DNA from 4 places in the Aquitalea sp. FJL05 genome. Region 2 is predicted to be linked to each of the others. Evidence: predicted binding sites of a transcription regulator. Region 2 holds the regulator's gene; each other region holds the start of a gene.
The links. The regulator sigma-54, encoded in region 2, starts transcription at its own class of promoters, with help from an activator protein. The targets are predictions, from matches to a motif close to CTGGCACGCTTCATGCTT.
Positions count from the first base shown of each region.

Region 1: a site for sigma-54 is predicted at 1,582-1,599, ahead of glnA (type I glutamate--ammonia ligase). Genes of this name have one in related genera too.
Region 3: a site for sigma-54 is predicted at 1,771-1,788, ahead of DBR44_RS00275 (acyl-CoA dehydrogenase family protein). Genes of this name have one in related genera too.
Region 4: a site for sigma-54 is predicted at 2,729-2,746, ahead of DBR44_RS00680 (TauD/TfdA family dioxygenase). Genes of this name have one in related genera too.

Region 1 covers NZ_QAJS01000016.1:114,729-119,127, reverse strand. The annotation lists gene aroE (shikimate dehydrogenase) at 1-822, opposite strand; gene DBR44_RS14415 (rhodanese-like domain-containing protein) at 949-1,401, opposite strand; gene glnA (type I glutamate--ammonia ligase) at 1,668-3,086, shown strand; gene DBR44_RS14405 (DUF4124 domain-containing protein) at 3,361-3,846, shown strand; gene glnL (nitrogen regulation protein NR(II)) at 3,947-4,399, shown strand, end outside.
Region 2 covers NZ_QAJS01000006.1:303,924-308,322, reverse strand. The annotation lists gene rapZ (RNase adapter RapZ) at 1-165, opposite strand, end outside; gene hprK (HPr(Ser) kinase/phosphatase) at 146-1,102, opposite strand; gene ptsN (PTS IIA-like nitrogen regulatory protein PtsN) at 1,095-1,559, opposite strand; gene hpf (ribosome hibernation-promoting factor, HPF/YfiA family) at 1,681-2,004, opposite strand; gene DBR44_RS06220 (RNA polymerase factor sigma-54) at 2,074-3,504, opposite strand; gene lptB (LPS export ABC transporter ATP-binding protein) at 3,508-4,239, opposite strand; gene lptA (lipopolysaccharide transport periplasmic protein LptA) at 4,236-4,399, opposite strand, start outside.
Region 3 covers NZ_QAJS01000001.1:53,311-57,709, reverse strand. The annotation lists gene ribB (3,4-dihydroxy-2-butanone-4-phosphate synthase) at 1-449, opposite strand, end outside; gene DBR44_RS00280 (acyl-CoA dehydrogenase family protein) at 458-1,639, opposite strand; gene DBR44_RS00275 (acyl-CoA dehydrogenase family protein) at 2,055-3,263, shown strand; gene DBR44_RS00270 (sigma-54-dependent Fis family transcriptional regulator) at 3,218-4,384, shown strand.
Region 4 covers NZ_QAJS01000001.1:147,557-151,955, forward strand. The annotation lists gene DBR44_RS00675 (methyl-accepting chemotaxis protein) at 1-1,211, opposite strand, end outside; gene DBR44_RS00680 (TauD/TfdA family dioxygenase) at 1,548-2,483, opposite strand; gene DBR44_RS00685 (hypothetical protein) at 3,055-3,240, opposite strand; gene DBR44_RS00690 (sulfonate ABC transporter substrate-binding protein) at 3,641-4,399, opposite strand, start outside.

The sequences.
Region 1 (4,399 bases), on a different contig from region 2:
TCAGGCCAGCACTTCCCTCAGCATATTGGTGACCTTGCGGGTGTCCGGCTGCACACCGCGCCAGATATGGAAGGACTCGGCAGCCTGCTCTACCAGCATGCCCAGGCCATCGGCCAGCATGCCGGCGTTTTCGCTCTGGGCACGCTTGAGGAAGGGGGTCAGACCCTTGCTGTACACCATGTCGTATGCCAGGGTGCGGGCGGTAAAAATATTGGCCGGCAAGGGCGGAATCTCATTGTGCAGGCTGGTCGAGGTGCCATTGATGATGATGTCGAAGGTTTTGCCTTCCAGCGCCTCGTAGCCACTGGCCACCACCTCGCCCCAAGGGGAGAAATGATGGGCAATGGATTCGGCCTTGATCAGGGTACGATTGGCGATGGTCACCTTGGCCGGCTTCTGCTCCAGAATCGGTTCCAGCACACCGCGCACGGCACCGCCGGCACCCAGGATCAGGATGCTCTTGCCCGCCATGGGGAAATCCAGATTGTCCACGATGTCGCGCACCAGTCCAACGCCATCGGTATTGTCGCCAAACACCTTGCCATCACGGAAAGTCAGGGTATTCACCGCTTCGGCAGCGCGGGCGCGCTCGGTGACCTCCTGGGCAAAGCGGAAGGCATCCCCCTTGAACGGCAGGGTGACATTCAGCCCCAGGCCGCCGGCCCGGACAAATTCACTGACTACTTCGTTGAACTTGCCCAGCTCGGCAAACAGCTTTTCGTACTGGATGGACTCACCGGTGGCACTGGCGAATTCATTGTGGATAAACGGCGACTGGCTATGGGAAACGGGGTTACCGATGACGGCGTAACGGTTGATCATGATCAGCTTTCTTGGATTCCTGTGGTGCTTCCGCGTCGTGCGGTTCATCTGCTGAGGTAGCACTTTGCCGTGTAACGTCATAAACATCAACCGGTCAATACCCCTGTCCCAACAATAAGGTCGTGCTCAGCCCTGCACCCAGGGCAGGCCATGCGCCTTCCAGCCTGTCAGCAGGCCACGATGCTCATGCTCGTCCTTGTCACCCTCGAAACCCTCCAGCACGTTGTAAACCCGGGTATAACCAGCTGCACGGGCTTGCGTGGCGGCCTCGTGTGAGCGCACGCCGCTGCGGCACATCAGCAACAGCACAGCCTGCTTGTCGACTGCACCTTGCAGCTGCTCGACAAACTGCACATTGACTTGCATGCCGGGGAAGCTGCGCAGCTCGATACGCAAGGCACCGGGCACCACGCCGACAAACTGCCATTCGGCCGCACTGCGCACATCCACCAGTACCGCGCCGGGCAGATGCTGAGCCAGATAATGCGCTTCGGGTGGAGTGAGCGCGCCCTGATAGGGCAGTTGCTGGGCAGCTGCACGCTCGGCAGCCGTTTGCAGGATCAAATCGGTCTGGTCCATTGCTTTCCTCTCTTTGTAATAGGGGCATGCCACGATGCCGTCAGGGCATCTACCATCACCCGCCGGCGTTATGCACAGATATAGTGCACTCGCACCACGGAATGCATTATTTTGGTGCATTCATAAGCGCTAGCCGTGTACCAAGCCCTGTGACACAATGATTACATTAGTGTTCGTACCCTGGCACGCTTCATGCTTCCAGTGAGGCGTACCATCTTTATCAAGCAATATTGCTTTCGATGCACGTTGCCTTTAGGAGAACATTCATGGCGGTTGCAGACGTAGTCAAGCTGATTCAAGAAAACGACGTCAAGTTCGTAGACCTGCGCTTTACTGATACCCGTGGTAAAGAACAACACGTTACCATCCCGGCACACGTTCTGCTGGAAGATGCTGATGAATGGTTCGAGCACGGCCACGCCTTCGACGGCTCCTCCATCGCAGGCTGGAAAGGCATTCAGGCCTCCGACATGCTGCTGATGGCTGACCCGGCTACCGCCAAGATTGACCCCTTCTTCGACGAAGCGACCGTATTCATGTCGTGTGACGTGATCGACCCGGCCGACGGCAAGGGTTACGACCGCGATCCGCGCTCCATCGCCAAGCGCGCCGAAGCCTACCTGAAGGCATCCGGCATGGGCGACACCGCCTACTTTGGCCCGGAACCGGAATTCTTCGTCTTCGACAGCATCACCTGGGGCACCGACATGTCCGGCTGCTTCGTGAAGATCAAGTCCGAAGAAGCTGCCTGGGCCTCCGCTGAAGAATTCGAAGGTGGCAACACCGGTCACCGTCCGGGTGTCAAGGGTGGTTACTTCCCGGTTCCGCCGGTTGACTCCGCGCAAGACCTGCGTTCCGCCATGGTTCTGCTGCTGGAAGAACTGGGTGTGCCGGTTGAAGTGCATCACCACGAAGTGGCCACCGCCGGCCAGATGGAAATCGGTACCAAGTTCAGCACCCTGACCCAGCGTGCCGACTGGACCCAGATCCTGAAATACGTGGTACAGAACGTGGCACACAGCTACGGCAAGACCGCTACCTTCATGCCCAAGCCCATCGTTGGCGACAACGGTTCCGGCATGCACGTACACCAGTCCATCTGGAAAGACGGCAAGAACCTGTTTGCCGGTGACGGCTACGCTGGCCTGTCCGAAACCGCCCTGTACTATATCGGCGGTATCATCAAGCACGCCAAGGCACTGAACGCCATCACCAACCCGGGCACCAACTCCTACAAGCGTCTGGTACCGCATTACGAAGCCCCGGTAAAACTGGCTTACTCCGCCAAGAACCGTTCCGCTTCCATCCGTATCCCGCACGTAGCCAATCCGAAGGGCCGTCGTATCGAAGCCCGCTTCCCGGATCCGCTGGCTAACCCGTACCTGTGCTTCTCCGCTCTGCTGATGGCCGGTCTGGATGGTATCCAGAACAAGATCCACCCGGGCGATGCTGCTGACAAGAACCTGTACGACCTGCCGCCGGAAGAAGACAAGCTGATCCCGACCGTATGCGCCAGCCTGGACGAAGCCCTGGCCGCGCTGGACGCAGACCGCGACTTCCTGACCCGTGGCGGTGTGTTCTCCAACGAGTGGATCGACGCCTACATCGAACTGAAGATGCAGGAAGTGAACCTGACTCGCATGACGACCCACCCGGTCGAATTCGCGATGTACTACTCGCTGTAATGGCAAGCCGCCGCCGGAGCATTCCGGCGGCTATGGCAAAACCCGCATGGCTCATGGCCATGCGGGTTTTTTCATGTCATCCGGCCAAGCACAAGCCGAGCGAGGCCGACCGGCAGCCTTTCCTGATCATGTAGCACCAGACGGCAGAACAAGAAGGCAGGGGACCAACGCACCCTTGCCCCCAGCCAAACGACAGGCCGATGTGACGCGGGCCGGGCTTTTGCTTATCATATCGCCACTACCATCCTGTATTTCCTTGCTGATGCGGACTCCCATGAAAACGCTTGCCTTTTGTCTGCTGCTCAGTTGCAGCCTCGCCCAGGCCGAGGTGTACAAATACATAGACGCCAACGGCAATGTCACCTTCACCAATGTGCCGATCAAGGGTGCCAAGCCCATGCATCTGGCACCACTGTCCACCTATGGCAACAGCAGCAAGAGCAAGCCGGCGGCTAATGCAGGCAGCAAATCGGCCTCCACCCCGGATGGCTACCCCAATGTCGACAATGGCACCCAGAACAAGCGCGACCAAGGCCGACGCAAGATTCTGGAAAACGAGCTGGCCAATGAGCAGAAAGCGCTGGCTGACGCCCAGAAGGCTTACACCGACGGTGCCGCCACCCGTAATGGCGATGAAACCCGCAACTACCAGAAATACCTCGACCGGGTGCAGAAGCTGAAAGACGCGGTGACCGAGCGGCAGAAGAATGTTGATGCACTGCGCCGCGAATTGGGGCAGGCCACATCCTCTGCACAATAATGGTGCATAATTAACTCCGTAATCGTGCATTCGCTGTGCTCTGGCTTGGCGTGCTTATTGCTAACAGCACCAGGCACAGCCCTCTTCGATCCGGAGCACCATGAACTCTCCCAGCTTTGCCGGCCTGGAATTACTCGACACCCCGGTTCTGATCACCAGAGCCGACGGCGTACTGGAATTCGCCAATCCCGCGTGTGAAAACCTGTTGGCCATCGGCCGGCGCGAGCTGTTGCGCCACACCCTGTTCGAGCTGTTTCAGGACAGCCCGGCCCTGCGCCAGGCACTGAGCACCGCCCTGCAGCACAACGCTGGCTACATCGAGCACGATCTGGAGCTGCGCACCCCGCATGGCGAGCAGCCGCTGCATATCGCCCTGTCGGTGACGCCGGTGGATGCCGAAAGCCGGCTGGCGCTGGTGGAATTGCGGCCACTCGACCAGCAGCTGAAAATCGCCAACGAAGAGCGCCTGTTGCTGCAACAGCAGGCCAATCGCGAGCTAATCCGCAATCTGGCCCATGAAATCAAGAATCCGCTGGGCGGTATTCGCGGTGCG
Region 2 (4,399 bases):
GCTGATGGCGATTTGCTCGTAGCCATAGTCGGCATACAGCGACATGGCCTCATGCAGCATGGTGGCTGGCAGATTGTCCACGCAATAATAGCCGGAGTCCTCCAGCGCGCGCAGGGCAATGGATTTGCCGGAGCCGGACAGGCCGCTAATCAATATCAGGCGCATTTTCCTGATCTCTGAGGAAGTTGGTATGGCGTTCGATGAATTCACGCGTGCTGTCGATGCCACGCAGTTGCAGGATGTAATTGCGTACTGCCGCTTCCACCAGCACGGCCAAGTTGCGGCCTGCAGCCACTGGCAGCACCACCTTGCGTACGGTGACACCCAGAATGTCCTGGGTTTCGGACTGGATATTCAGCCGATCCAGTGCCTGCATGGCCTGGTCGTTGGCTTTGACCAGATGGATGATCAGTTTGAGCACCTTTTTCGGCCGGACGGCGGTTTCACCGAAAATGGTGCGGATATTCAGAATGCCCAGGCCGCGCACTTCCAGAAAGTCGCGCAGCAGGGGCGGGCAGCGGCCTTCCAGTGTTTCCGGGCCGATGCGGTAGAGTTCCACTGCGTCATCGGCCACCATGCCGTGACCGCGTGAAATCAGTTCCAGTGCCAGCTCGCTCTTGCCCATGGCCGAGTCGCCCATGATCAGCACGCCGATTTCCAGCACATCGAGAAAAACCCCATGTAGCACTGTTGAAACCGCCAGCGCACGCGCCAGATAGATGCGCAGCACATCCATCAGGTAGGGGCTTTCCAGCGGCGTGCTCATCAGTGGCACGTTATGGGTGTGGCAGTAGTCGCGCAGCAGCTTGGGTACCTGCTGGCCATTGGCCACCATCACCACCGACATGGTCTTGTGGAACAGCTGGTCCAGCGCGGTCTTGGCGGCGGACTGTTCCAGCCGGTTCAGGTAGTCGACTTCGGCCAGACCCAACACCTGTACACGGTTGGGGTGGATGAAGTTGAGGTGACCCACCAGTGCCAGCGTAGGGCGCTGCTCGTCATTGCCGATGGGGCTGTCGGCACCACCGGTGCCGGCCACCCAGGTCAGATTGAGCTTTTGCTGATTGTCCTGATACAGCCGGCGCACGGTGATGCTAGGCATTATTGGTATTCCATGCAGTGAGCAACTGGTAGAGCTCGGCGCGGTTGGTGGCAGTCAGCAATTGTTCGCGCAGCTGTTTGCTGGAGAAGAGCTGGGCCAGTTCCGACAGTACCTGCAGGTGCAGGTCGGTGGCTTGTTCCGGTACCAGCAGTACAAACAGGCTTTGCACCGGCTTGCCATCCGGCGCATCGAAGGGGATGGGGTTCTTCAGCCGAATGAAGATGCCGGCGGCTTCCTTCAGACCACGGGCACGGCCATGCGGAATGGCGACTCCCTGGCCCAGTCCGGTGGAGCCGAGCTTTTCCCGGGCAAACAGGCAGTCGAAAATTTCACTGCGCGCAATGCCGTGGGTGTTTTCGATAAGGAGGCCCACCTGCTCGAAGACGCGCTTCTTGCTGGCGACATCCAGGTCCGGGAGGATGTGATCCTGTGTCAGGATTTTGCCGATCAGGCTCATAGGAATGTGTGCACGCGGCTACAAAAACTGGCCAATTCTACGTTGCCTTCATCAAAATGAAAAAGGCTCCGTGCAAATAAAAACGGGAACCCGCTGGGTTCCCGCATCGTCGGTCAGGTGATTACAGGGTGGCTTCCGGTTGAACCTGCGGAGTCACGCGGTGTTCGCTCTGTTTTTCCTTGTGCTTGAGTACCTGTCGATCCAGCTTGTCCATCAGCGAGTCGATGGCAGCGTACATATCGGAGTCGGTGGCTTCTACGTGGATGTCCTTGCCGGAGAGGTGAACGTTGACTTCTGCCTTTTGCACCAGCTTGTCTACCGACAGTGTGACGGTAACGTCGATAACGTGATCGACATGGCGGGTGATACGTTCCAGCTTGCTTTCCAGAAATTCGCGGAGGGCCGGGGTTACTTCGAGGTGGAGACCGGTTACTTTGAGGTTCATACCCTAACTCCTTCTTGTGTTGACTGCCCGGTCGGGTCGGCCGGGCAAGCGGATATTCTTCAAGGCGTCCTACAATGCCTTGCGCAGGTTGACCGGTGGAATCTGCATAGCTTCACGATACTTCGCAACGGTACGTCTTGCAACCTGCATGCCCTGTTTACCCAATTCGTCGGCAATGGCGCTGTCAGAAAGTGGCTTGGCCGTATTTTCGCCGTCTATCATGCGGCGGATATGGGCCTTGATGGCAGTGGCCGAGCATTCGCCGCCACTGTCGGTTTCCAGGGAACTGCCGAAGAAATATTTCAGCTCGAACAAGCCGCGCGGGCAGAGCAGGTATTTCTGGGTAGTCACCCGGGAAACGGTTGATTCATGCAGTCCCAGCTCGTCTGCGATATCGCGCAGGATGAGCGGACGCATGGCCACTTCTCCGTGTTCAAAGAACGCTTGCTGCCTTTCCACTATAGCTTCCGACACTTTCAGGATAGTGTCAAATCGCTGCTGGATGTTCTTGACCAGCCATTTTGCTTCCTGCAGGCGGCCGGAAAGCTCGCCTGCACCGGCACGGTTTTCCGACAGCATCTGGGCATACAGCTGGTTGACCCGCAGCCGGGGTACGGCACCGTTGTTGAGTTCGGCCACCCAGCGGCCGCGGCGTTTGCGCACGGTGACATCGGGGATGACGTAGTGCACGTCCTCGCCACCGAAACCGGCTGCCGGATGGGGGGTCAGCCGGGCGATCAGTTGCTGGGCCTGGCGGATGGCGGCGTCGTCGACGCCGAGTAGGCGTTTGAGCCGGGTATAGTCGCGATTGCCCAGCAAACCGAGGTGTTCTGCCACGATCTTGCGCGCCAGGGCATGGCCGTTTTCCTGCGGTGGCAGACGGTCCAGCTGCAGGCAGAGCGATTCGGCCAGCGAGCGCGCGGCGATGCCGGCCGGATCGAACTGCTGCAACAGGCGCAGGCCGACCATCAGTTCGTCGGCTTCCAGCTCCAGTTCCAGCGGCAAATGACTGGCCAGTTCTTCCAGATCGACGCTGAGAAAGCCGTTGTCGTCCAGTTCTTCGATCAGCAATTGCACGATGGCCTGATCGCGGGTGGGGAGCGTCAGTTCGCCCAGCTGGGCCAGCAGATGTTCGCGCAGGCTGACCGGGCAGGGGACGTTGAGCATGGGGTCGAACTCGTCGTCGCCGTCGTTGCGGCGGCTGCCGCTGCCCCAGTCGGTGAGTTCGCCGCTGCTGTCGTCACGCGGGTTGCTGTCGCTGTCATTGCTGTCGGAGGCGGGCGTGCTCTCTTCTCCGGCCGCCGGCGTGTCGCTGGTACTGGTGCTGCCTTCTTGTGTCGGGGTGTCGTCGCCGCGTTCCAGCATGGGGTTGTCCAGCAGGAAGCGCTCGACTTCGGTTTGCAGGTCGAGGGTGGACAGCTGCAGCAGCTTGATCGACTGCTGCAGTTGCGGGGTAAGCGTGAGTTGCTGTGAAACCCTGAGCTGTAGTGACTGTTTCATGGCTTACAGGTGGAAGTGTTCGCCAAGGTAGACCTGGCGCACTTTCTCGTTGTTGACCAGTTCTTCCGGTTCGCCGGAGGCCAGTACCGAGCCGTCGCTGATGATGTAGGCGCGGTCACAGATGCGCAGGGTTTCCCGTACGTTGTGGTCGGTAATCAGTACGCCGATGCCACGTTGTTGCAGGAAGGTGATGATTTTCTGGATGTCGATCACGGCAATCGGGTCGACGCCGGCAAAAGGCTCGTCCAGCAGGATGAAGCGCGGGCGGGTGGCCAGTACGCGGGCGATTTCCACCCGGCGTCTTTCGCCGCCGGACAGCGACAGGGCATTGCTTTCGCGCAGGTGGGCGATATTGAGGTCGTCCAGCAGCAGGCTGAGTTCCTTTTCCAGCTTGTCACCTTTGTAGCCGGCGATTTCCAGTACGGCGGTGATGTTTTCCTCCACCGTCATCTTGCGGAAAATCGAGGCTTCCTGCGGCAGGTAACCAAGGCCAAGGCGGGCGCGCTGGTGGATGGGCAGGTGGGTGATGCTGCTGCCATCCAGGGTGATTTCACCTTCATCGGCGCCGATCAGGCCGACAATCATGTAAAAACTGGTGGTTTTGCCCGCGCCGTTGGGGCCGAGCAGGCCGACCACTTCGCCGCTCTGGATCTGCAGGGCGACATCCTTGACGACGGTACGTTTCTTGAAGCGCTTTTTCAGCCGCTCGACTTTCAGAATGCTGGGGCCGCTCATGGTGCGTTTCCGTCGGGTTTCTTGGCGGCAGGGGCGGTGGTGTCCCTGGGCTTGGGCTGGATGATGGCGGTGACGCGGCCGCCATTGCTGCTGGCGCCGCTGCTGACTTCATACAGCTCGGTTTCGGTGTTGTAGGTGATGACGTTGCCGATGACCAGAT
Region 3 (4,399 bases), on a different contig from region 2:
GGGCGCGCCAGCACGCCACCCGGCGCATAGCGCAAAGGGAAGATATGACCGGGCCGGGCAAAATCACTGGCCGGAATGCGGCTGTCAGCCAATGCCCGCAGCGTGGCGGCACGGTCCACGGCGCTGATGCCGGTGCTGGTGCCATGCAGATAATCCACGGTGACAGTGAAGGCCGTGCGCTGCGATTCGTTATTGCTGCTCCCCATCAGCGGCAGCTGCAGCTGATCCAGCCGCTCGCCAGTCAGTGCCACGCACACCACGCCACTGCTGTAACGCACCAGAAAGGCCATTTGCTGCGGGGTGATTTTTTCGGCGGCAATGATCAGGTCGCCTTCGTTTTCGCGGTCGGTATCGTCCACCACCACGGCAAAGCCACCAGCGGCAATGGCGGCAATGGCCTGTTCTACTGCGTCAAAATCGTCTGCGTGTGCTTGCTTGTTCAGGGTCATGTTGCTTCTCAGGAATAAAACGAGGGGGCGGGATACTGGCCATTCAGTGCCCAGTCACCCAGTTCTTGCAGCTTGTAATCCAGCGGGTCGTGCAGGCTGTGCACGCGCAAATTGCGCCAGAAGCGGTCCAGCCGCAGGGCAGCACTGGTGGCGCGCGCCCCGGTTACATCGAAAATGCGGCTGGTGAGGTCCAGCCCGCTGCGGCTGGCATGCACCTTGGCGGCGGCAATCTGCACCGCCAGCTGACCGCGCCCGGCTTCGCTGAGCGCATCACCCTGCTGCCAAGCCTCATCCAGCTGCCGGGCGGCGTGGTCGCTCAGCAGGCGTGCACCCTCCAGGGCGGCGTGAAATTCGCCATAGTGCAGCAGGGTGTAAGGGTCTTTGTTGGCGCGATCAGCCAGCGAGGCCGGCCACAGCCGGCGCTGCTCCAGCGTGTAGCGGCGAGCCTCGGCCAGCGCGCCCTCGGCAATGCCCAGATAGATATTGGTGAGAATCAGCTGGGCAATCAGCGGCCGCAGGCAGGCACGTGGCGTGGACAGGGGGCCGGGCTGCAGCAGCAGCTCGCCCGCCTCCACTCGCACCTGTTCGAAACGGGCAGAGCCGCTGTCAGTCTGGCGCTGGCCGATATTGTCCCAGTCCTGATGAATGGCAATGCCGGCACGGCGGGTGGGGATCACCGCAATCAGCAAGCCACTCTGTCCGCTGCGCAGTGCCGAGGCCAGCAGCATGTCCGAATCGGTAGCGCCGGAGCAGAAGCTCTTGTCGCCATGAAAGCGGAAGCCTGCACCATCCGGCGTGGCCAGGGTGCGGGTATCCAGCGGATTGAGCGCGTTACCCCAGAACCAGCGCTCGCGCACCGTTTGCTCGAACCACGGCTGCCACTGTTCTGGCCGGCCAAATAGCTGGGCGGTGGCCAGCAACAGGTGCTGAAAGGCAAACACATGGGCCACCGAACTATCCACCCGCGCCAGTCCGCGCACGATCTGCAATGTGGTGCTCCAGCTCTCGCCCAGGCCGCCGAATTCACGCGGGATGATCAGGCCCAGCAGGCCACTGTCACGCAGCGCATCGCGCTCGGCCTTGGGCGTGCCGCCGGCCTGATCACGGGCCACGGCGCTGCGGGCAAAACGGCTGGCCAGTTCGCGGGCAATGGCCAGCGGGCTGTCCGGGCCAATCGGCTGGGTGCTCATGCGCCCTCCTTTGCCTGACGGACCCGCCCGTGCAGTGTGGCGAATGAAACATATTGCATACTGAATGAATGGCTGTGCATGTGATTACCTGAGGCTGAAATAAAACCTTTAGCGGTTTTGCCCGATATTCAATAGCACGTTGCATGCCAGCTGAATCAAGCTAGAAAAATATCATTTCAGCCGGAAATTGCTGCGCAGGCAGCAGATGGCTCACTCGGCACTGCTGCCTGCGCAGCAGCCAATAAACACGGTGCTGCACACGCAGCACCATTCAGCCATTCACCATTAGCGCCTGCATTGGGCTAATTCAAATTCCAGATATATTCCTGACAAATCCTTGGTTTACATCGCGCCAATAACATAGCCAAATCTGTGCTGTTTTATTGGAAATAGCCGATCAATAAAGGATGTACGCTTGAATTTGCCCCAACACCTGCTGGCAGCACCGCAAACAGCCAGCACACCCGCCTCGGCCCTGCTGCTGGCGCAGCAACTGGCCAGTCAGTTTGCCGCTACCGCAGCAGAGCGCGACCATGCCGGCGGCACCCCCAAGGCCGAGCGCGATGCCATTCGCGCCAGCGGCCTGCTGGGCCTGTCCATTGCCCGCGAGTTGGGCGGCATGGGTGCCAACTGGCAGGAGACCCTGCTGGTGGTGCGCGAGTTTGCCAAGGCCGATAGCTCGGTGGCCCATGTTTTTGCCTTTCACCATCTGATGCTGGCCACGGTAGAGCTGTTTGGCCGGCCGGAACAATGGCAGCCCTGGCATGAAATCACCACCCGGCAAAACTGGTTCTGGGGCAATGCGCTCAATCCGCTGGACGAGCGCACCGTCAGCAAGCGCCTTGCCGGCTGGCACGAGTTTTCCGGCCAGAAAAGCTTTTGCTCCGGTGCGCTGGATTCACAAATGCTGGTGGTCTCTGCCCGTCGCCAGCCGGGCGGGCAGCTCGTGGTGGCGGCCATCCCCACCGGGCGCAGTGGTATCAGCGTGCAGCAGGACTGGAACAATATCGGCCAACGCCAGACAGATAGCGGCAGCGTGCACTTTGAAAAGGTACGCATCGAAAACAATGAAATTCTGGATACGCCCGGCCCGCTCACCACGCCGCGCTCCTGCCTGCGGCCACTGCTGGCGCAGCTGATCCTGACCAATATCTATCTGGGCATTGCCGAAGGCGCTTTTGAAGAAGCCCGGCACTACACCCTGCACGAGGCGCGACCCTGGCAGGCGGCGCAGGTAGACCACACCCACGAAGACCCCTACATCCTGGGTCATTACGGCGAATTCTGGGTGGGGCTGGAAAGCGTGCGCGCCCTCACCGACCGTGCGGGCAGCCGGCTGGTGGACGTACTGGCCCGTGGCGAGGCGCTGAGCGAAAGCGAACGCGGCGAAGTGGCCATGAATATTGCGGCGGCCAAGGTGGCCGCCACCCGGATGGGGCTGAACCTGGCCTGTCAGATGTTCGAGGTAACCGGCGCGCGCGCCACCCATGCCGGACTGCGTCTGGACCGGCACTGGCGCAATCTGCGCACCCACACCTTGCACGATCCGGTTGATTACAAATTAAAGGAGTTAGGGGAATGGGCTTTGATTCGCAGCTATCCGACACCGACGTTTTATTCCTGAAACCCACATCGGCCCGGCGGGCCGAGCCAGCGGAAGGCCCGGCCATGCCCCTGATTACCCTGCCGAACCGGCAAAGCCTGACCACCTCCATCCGCGCCACGGCGCAGGTGTTTGAAGACCCGCAATCCACCGCCCTGCTGGCGCGCATTCAACTGATTGCCCCCAGCGACGCCAATGTACTGATCATTGGTGAAACCGGCACCGGCAAGGAGCTGATCGCCCGCCACGTGCATGCGCTGAGCCAGCGGGCAAATCAGCCCTTTGTCGCCGTCAATTGCGGCGCGTTTTCCGAATCGCTGGTGGAAAGTGAGCTGTTTGGCCATGAAAAAGGCGCATTTACCGGCGCTTTCGCCGCCAAGCCGGGCTGGTTCGAGGCCGCCAATGGCGGCACGGTGTTTCTGGATGAAATCGGCGACTTGCCACTGAATATTCAGGTGAAGTTGCTGCGCATCCTGCAGGAGCGCGAGGTGGTGCGACTGGGCTCGCGCAAACCCATCCCCATCAATGTCCGGGTGATTGCCGCCACCAATGTGCGGCTGGAAGAAGCCGTCGCCGCCGGCCATTTCCGCGAGGATCTGTTCTACCGCCTGCGGGTGGCCCATCTGGCCCTGCCAGCCCTGCGTGACCGCCCCGGCGACATCCTGCCGCTGGCCCGCCATTTTGTCGACGAATACCGCCAGCGCCTGGGCTATGGCGACATCAGCCTGCATGCCGAAGCCGAACGCAAGCTGCTGCAGCACCCGTGGCCGGGCAATATCCGCGAACTGGAAAACGTCATCCACCATGCCTTGCTGATCTGCAAGCACAATGTGGTTCGCAGCGAAGACCTGCAGCTGTCCTCGCTGCAACTGAACCGGCGCAACGAACGCAGCAGCAGCCACCCACCACTGGCCGGCGGTGCGGGCAGCGACGATGCCCACCAGCAATTGCAGCAGGCACTGCAAGCGCTGTTCGAGGCCAATGGCAGCAATCTGTATGAAGACATCGAAAGCAGCATCATCCGCGCTGCCTATAACTACTGCCATCGCAACCAGGTGCAGGCAGCCCGTCTGCTGGGCATCAGCCGCAACATCATCCGCGCCCGGCTGATCCGCTTGGGCGAGATCAGCGCGCTGCGCTAGGTCGCGGCGGTGAGT
Region 4 (4,399 bases), on a different contig from region 2:
CCAATCATCTCGCGCAGATGGCTACTCATTGCGTCGGCAGCCAGCAGCAACTCGCCCACCTCGTCCTGGCTGCGCGCCTCAATGCGCACGGTCAGGTCGCCGTCGGCCACGCGGCGGATGGCATCCACCGCATGGGCCAGTGGCCGGGTGACCCACAGGCGGCTGGCCCAGAAAGTAGCAGCCAGCAGCAGGCCTATCATGACGATGATGCCGATGGCCAGGCGCCAGCGCATGGCCTGCAACTGGGCAGCGAACTCGTCTTCATAACTGCTGGCGGCGACAATCCAGCCCCAGCGTTCAAAAGTATCGAACACGGCAATCTTGGGACGCACCGGCTCGTTACTGTCCGGCTTGGCCCAGTGGTAATGCAGCACGCCCTGCTTTTGTTCCAGCATGATGCGGTTGATGGCGAGGCCGTCCTTGTCCTTGAAGTCTAGCAGGTTCTTACCCTGGGAATGCGGGTGGATCATCATGCGGCCCGGCTCGTTGTGGGCATCGAAAGCATAGATGTAACCGGATTCGCCAAAGCGCACCGACATGATTTTCTGCCGCAGCGCAGCCAGGCTGGCGGTGAACTCCTCACCCACAAACAAGGCCGCCACGACCTGACCAGCCTCGTTCTGCACTGGCGAATACAGCGTCATGAAATCGCGACCAAACAGCTGAACCGGGCCGGTATAGGCGTGGCCGGCATTCAGGCTGGCATAGGCAGGTGAATCGTGGCTCAGCGGGGTGCCGACAGCACGGCTGCCGTCTTCCTTCTTGACCGAGGTGGCAATGCGAATCCACTCGCTGCCATCCTTGACAAATACCGTGGCCAGCGAGCCGGTGCTACGGGTGAAACGATCCACCTCCAGCGTACTGTTATTGATGACGTGCTCGCCAATACGCAGCACCGGCAGGGCTTTGCCGCCGGTGTCCATCCGTTCGCCACTCAGCGCCGGCTGACCCGGGAGGTTGGCGCGCAAAGCTGACTCGGCCAGCGCGGCCGAGCGTTCCAGCTGTGCGGCGTAGGCATCCATCATGTCGATGACCTGACGGTTGGCCTGGCGCATTTCCTGTTGCTGTTGCTGTTCCATGCGCTGGCTTTGCCAATGGGTCAGCCAGATGCCGGCCAGTCCGAGTACCACCAGCAACAACAGGGATAACACCAGGTTAAGCTTGGCGGCAATGCTGAGCCTGCTGGTAAAAGCGTTGAATTGATTTGACATGATGATGGCCAGGGTATGTGTGCGTGCCGGAATGCTGGTCCCGCATCGCTGGCGGCAACCGTTTAGCACATTGGTCTAATTTTGCCGTGGCATCATAATATGGAAATGTTATTTGAATGCAGCAAATTTTTAATAAAATTGACAATTATCAATCAGAAATGATTTGCACTCAGCCGGCGCGCATGACCGGAAATCACTGCAAGCGGCAACAAGATTGCCCCTGCCCGTAAAGGCGGTGAGCAATACTGAAGGAAATGGCTGAAAGAAAGGATTTTGTTGCAAAGTGCGGGGCATTCAGTGACTGAATGCCCCATCTCAGACCGGGCCGATCACCCCTTACACGGCTGATAGCAAGCTAGCTGCTGCTTGCGGGCCGTGGTCACGATAGGCCGAAACCCGTTCGCCCCAGCGCTCGAAAGGATAATAATCCCAGATCGCATGGTGCTGGGTGGCCCAGTTATCCCACAACAACAGGGTATCCGGCTGCCAGTGAATGCGGGCCTGGAAGGACTGGTGTTTTTCGATATGACGGAACAGCAGCTGCAACAAGGCACGGCTTTCGGCCCGGCTCAGCTGCACGATGTGCGAGGTGAAGGCTTCGTTGACAAACAGGAACTTGCGACCGCTGACCGGGTGACGGGCCACCACCGGATGCTCGCTGGCATTGAATACCTGACCGGGCTTGGGCTCGGCACCATAGCCATTGCTCCACCCTTCCTTGCCGTCGTGGACGGCGCTCAGCCCTTCCAGAAACTGCTTCAGCGGATCAGACAAGGACGCGTAGGCCAGATAGAGGTTGGCAAATGCCGTATCACCGCCGCCCACTTCCGGCAGCCGGGTCACCCGCAGCAGCGAGGCCCAGATGGGGTGCGGATCGCAAGACACATCATTATGCCAGGCATCACCAGCGGTGTAGCGCGTGCTGCGGCCTGTTTTCCAGCCCAGGATTTCCGGATCATCGCTGCGCGCGGTCAACTGGGTGCTGTCACCCAGCACGTGCTGGTGCAGGCTGCCAAAATGCCGGGCAAAGGCCTTGTGCTCTGTGGCACCGATGGCCTGTCCGGGAAAGGTCAGCACCAGAAAATCGGTGAGCGCCTGGCGGATTTCCTCCAGCTGTGCCGGCGGCAGGGGCTGGCTCAGGTCCACGCCACGGATTTCCGCCCCCAGCGCCGGTGACAGGCGACGCAAGTCCACATGTTGATACTGCTGCACTGCCCGGGTATTCCAGCCTTCGATGGCCAGCTTGTCGTTGTAATCCTGATAAAAACTCATCTCGCAGCCTCTGGTGCCAAGGGGAAAAATGGTGGCCCTGCCCTTGCGGCAAAACCACTTGTCAGACATGGATATTAAGAAATCCACCCGGCATTCCCAAGCAAGAAATTACGGATAGCTTATTCGGAAAATTGCAGGAAATTTGCAGCAGAAAACAGCCATCCCGTCGGGCCACCCACCTCGGTCAAAGACGGCTGTTTTTGTCACCTACAGACGGAAACAAACACGGACATCCTGTAGCGCGCACGCAGACAGCGTGACAGGCCGTGGCCGTGCGCATGGCGGGTGTTTGTACAGGAATCGGCAAGGAACCGGCAGGCTGGCACCTTGGCTGTAGCAGATAAGAAGCAAGGTAGAGGACAGGATTCCGCCGGGAAGTGGCAGCTGCCAGGTTTTAGAAGGTGTGCATAGTCTGCCGAGACTTTGAACAGCTTCTTACATCAGGACAAGACGAGATGGCCAGCACTGGCGTTTTAGCTCAGACGGCTGGCAAAGTGACGGCGGCCATTGGGCAATGGGTCCGGCAGGATGCGCCTGCCAGGCAGCAGGCGCGCGGTGCAATCACGCCGGCTCAGAAATCATCCAGCGTGCAGGGTTGGGTATCTTCTTCAATATCCTTCAACAGCAATATCTTGATAGGCACGACCATCTCCCGGATGTCCTGCTTGGCACGGAAAATATCCGCCTCCAACTGGCACAGCACCAATTGAAATGCCAGATCCAGCATGGCCTCGATATTGGGGATTTTGGCGTCCAACTATTTTTCCTGCCCGGTATACAACCATTTGATTTTTACTGCAGCAATCTGCGCCGTGACACAGACTGCTGTACACCTCAGCAGTATCATGCCATTCGGGTGTTTTCGTCCATAAAATAACGAATATATCGGCGATAAATAAGGAAAAATCGCTGCCGTTGACGGGAAAAATGCCAGATATATAGCACTATCTATTAGTGATGCTTTCAGCATTTTTTACATACTGCCGATACCGGCAGCGTATCATCCTGCACCACGACAAAAAGCCGGCATTGCACGCGCAATGCCGGCCTCCATCAAACCACCAACAGTCCGCTCAGGCGGCATCCCGGGCCGCTAACAAAAACTGCGGTGGCGCTGCGCCTTGCCCCAGGGGGCTAGGCCATTTACTTGGCTGCGCTTATTTGCCGTCCCACACGATATCCTTCACCACCAGCGGCTTGGGAACCAGCTTGAGCTTGAAAAAGGTATCGGCAATGCGCTGCTGCTCGGCCACCACCTTGCCATCCAGCAGTTTCACCCCGTAGCCGGAGCGTTGCGCAGCCACCTGCACGATGTCCTTGTCCAGGCCGATCTGGCTGGATAGCTCGGCCGCTACTTCCGGAATATGGCTCTTGCCCCAGGAATCCAGCCGTTGCAGCTCTTCCAGCACCACCTTGATCACCTTGGGATTGCTGGCTACATAAGGCTTGCGCCCCAGATAAAACTGGGTGTTGTTGACGATGCCCTTGCCATCGGCCAGCAGGCGGGCACCCAGCTGTTTTTCCGCCGCAGCAAAGAACGGGTCCCAGATCACCCAGGCGTCCACACTGCCTTGCTGGAAGGCCGCGCGGCCATCGGCCGGATTAAGGAATACCGGGGTGATATCCTCATATTTGAGGCCGGCCTTTTCCAGCGCACGCACCAGCAGATAGTGCACATTGGACCCCTTGTTCAGCGCCACGCGCTTGCCCTTGAGGTCTTTCACACTGCGGATGGCCGAGTCCTTGCTCACCACGATGCCTTCGCCTTGCGGCGCGGCCGGTTCATTGGCCAGATACAGCAGGTCGGCCCCCGCCGCCTGGGCAAAGATGGGCGGCGTTTCGCCGGTGGTGCCCAGGTCCACGCTGCCCACATTCAGCGCCTCGAGCAGTTGCGGGCCACCGGGGAATTCGGCCCA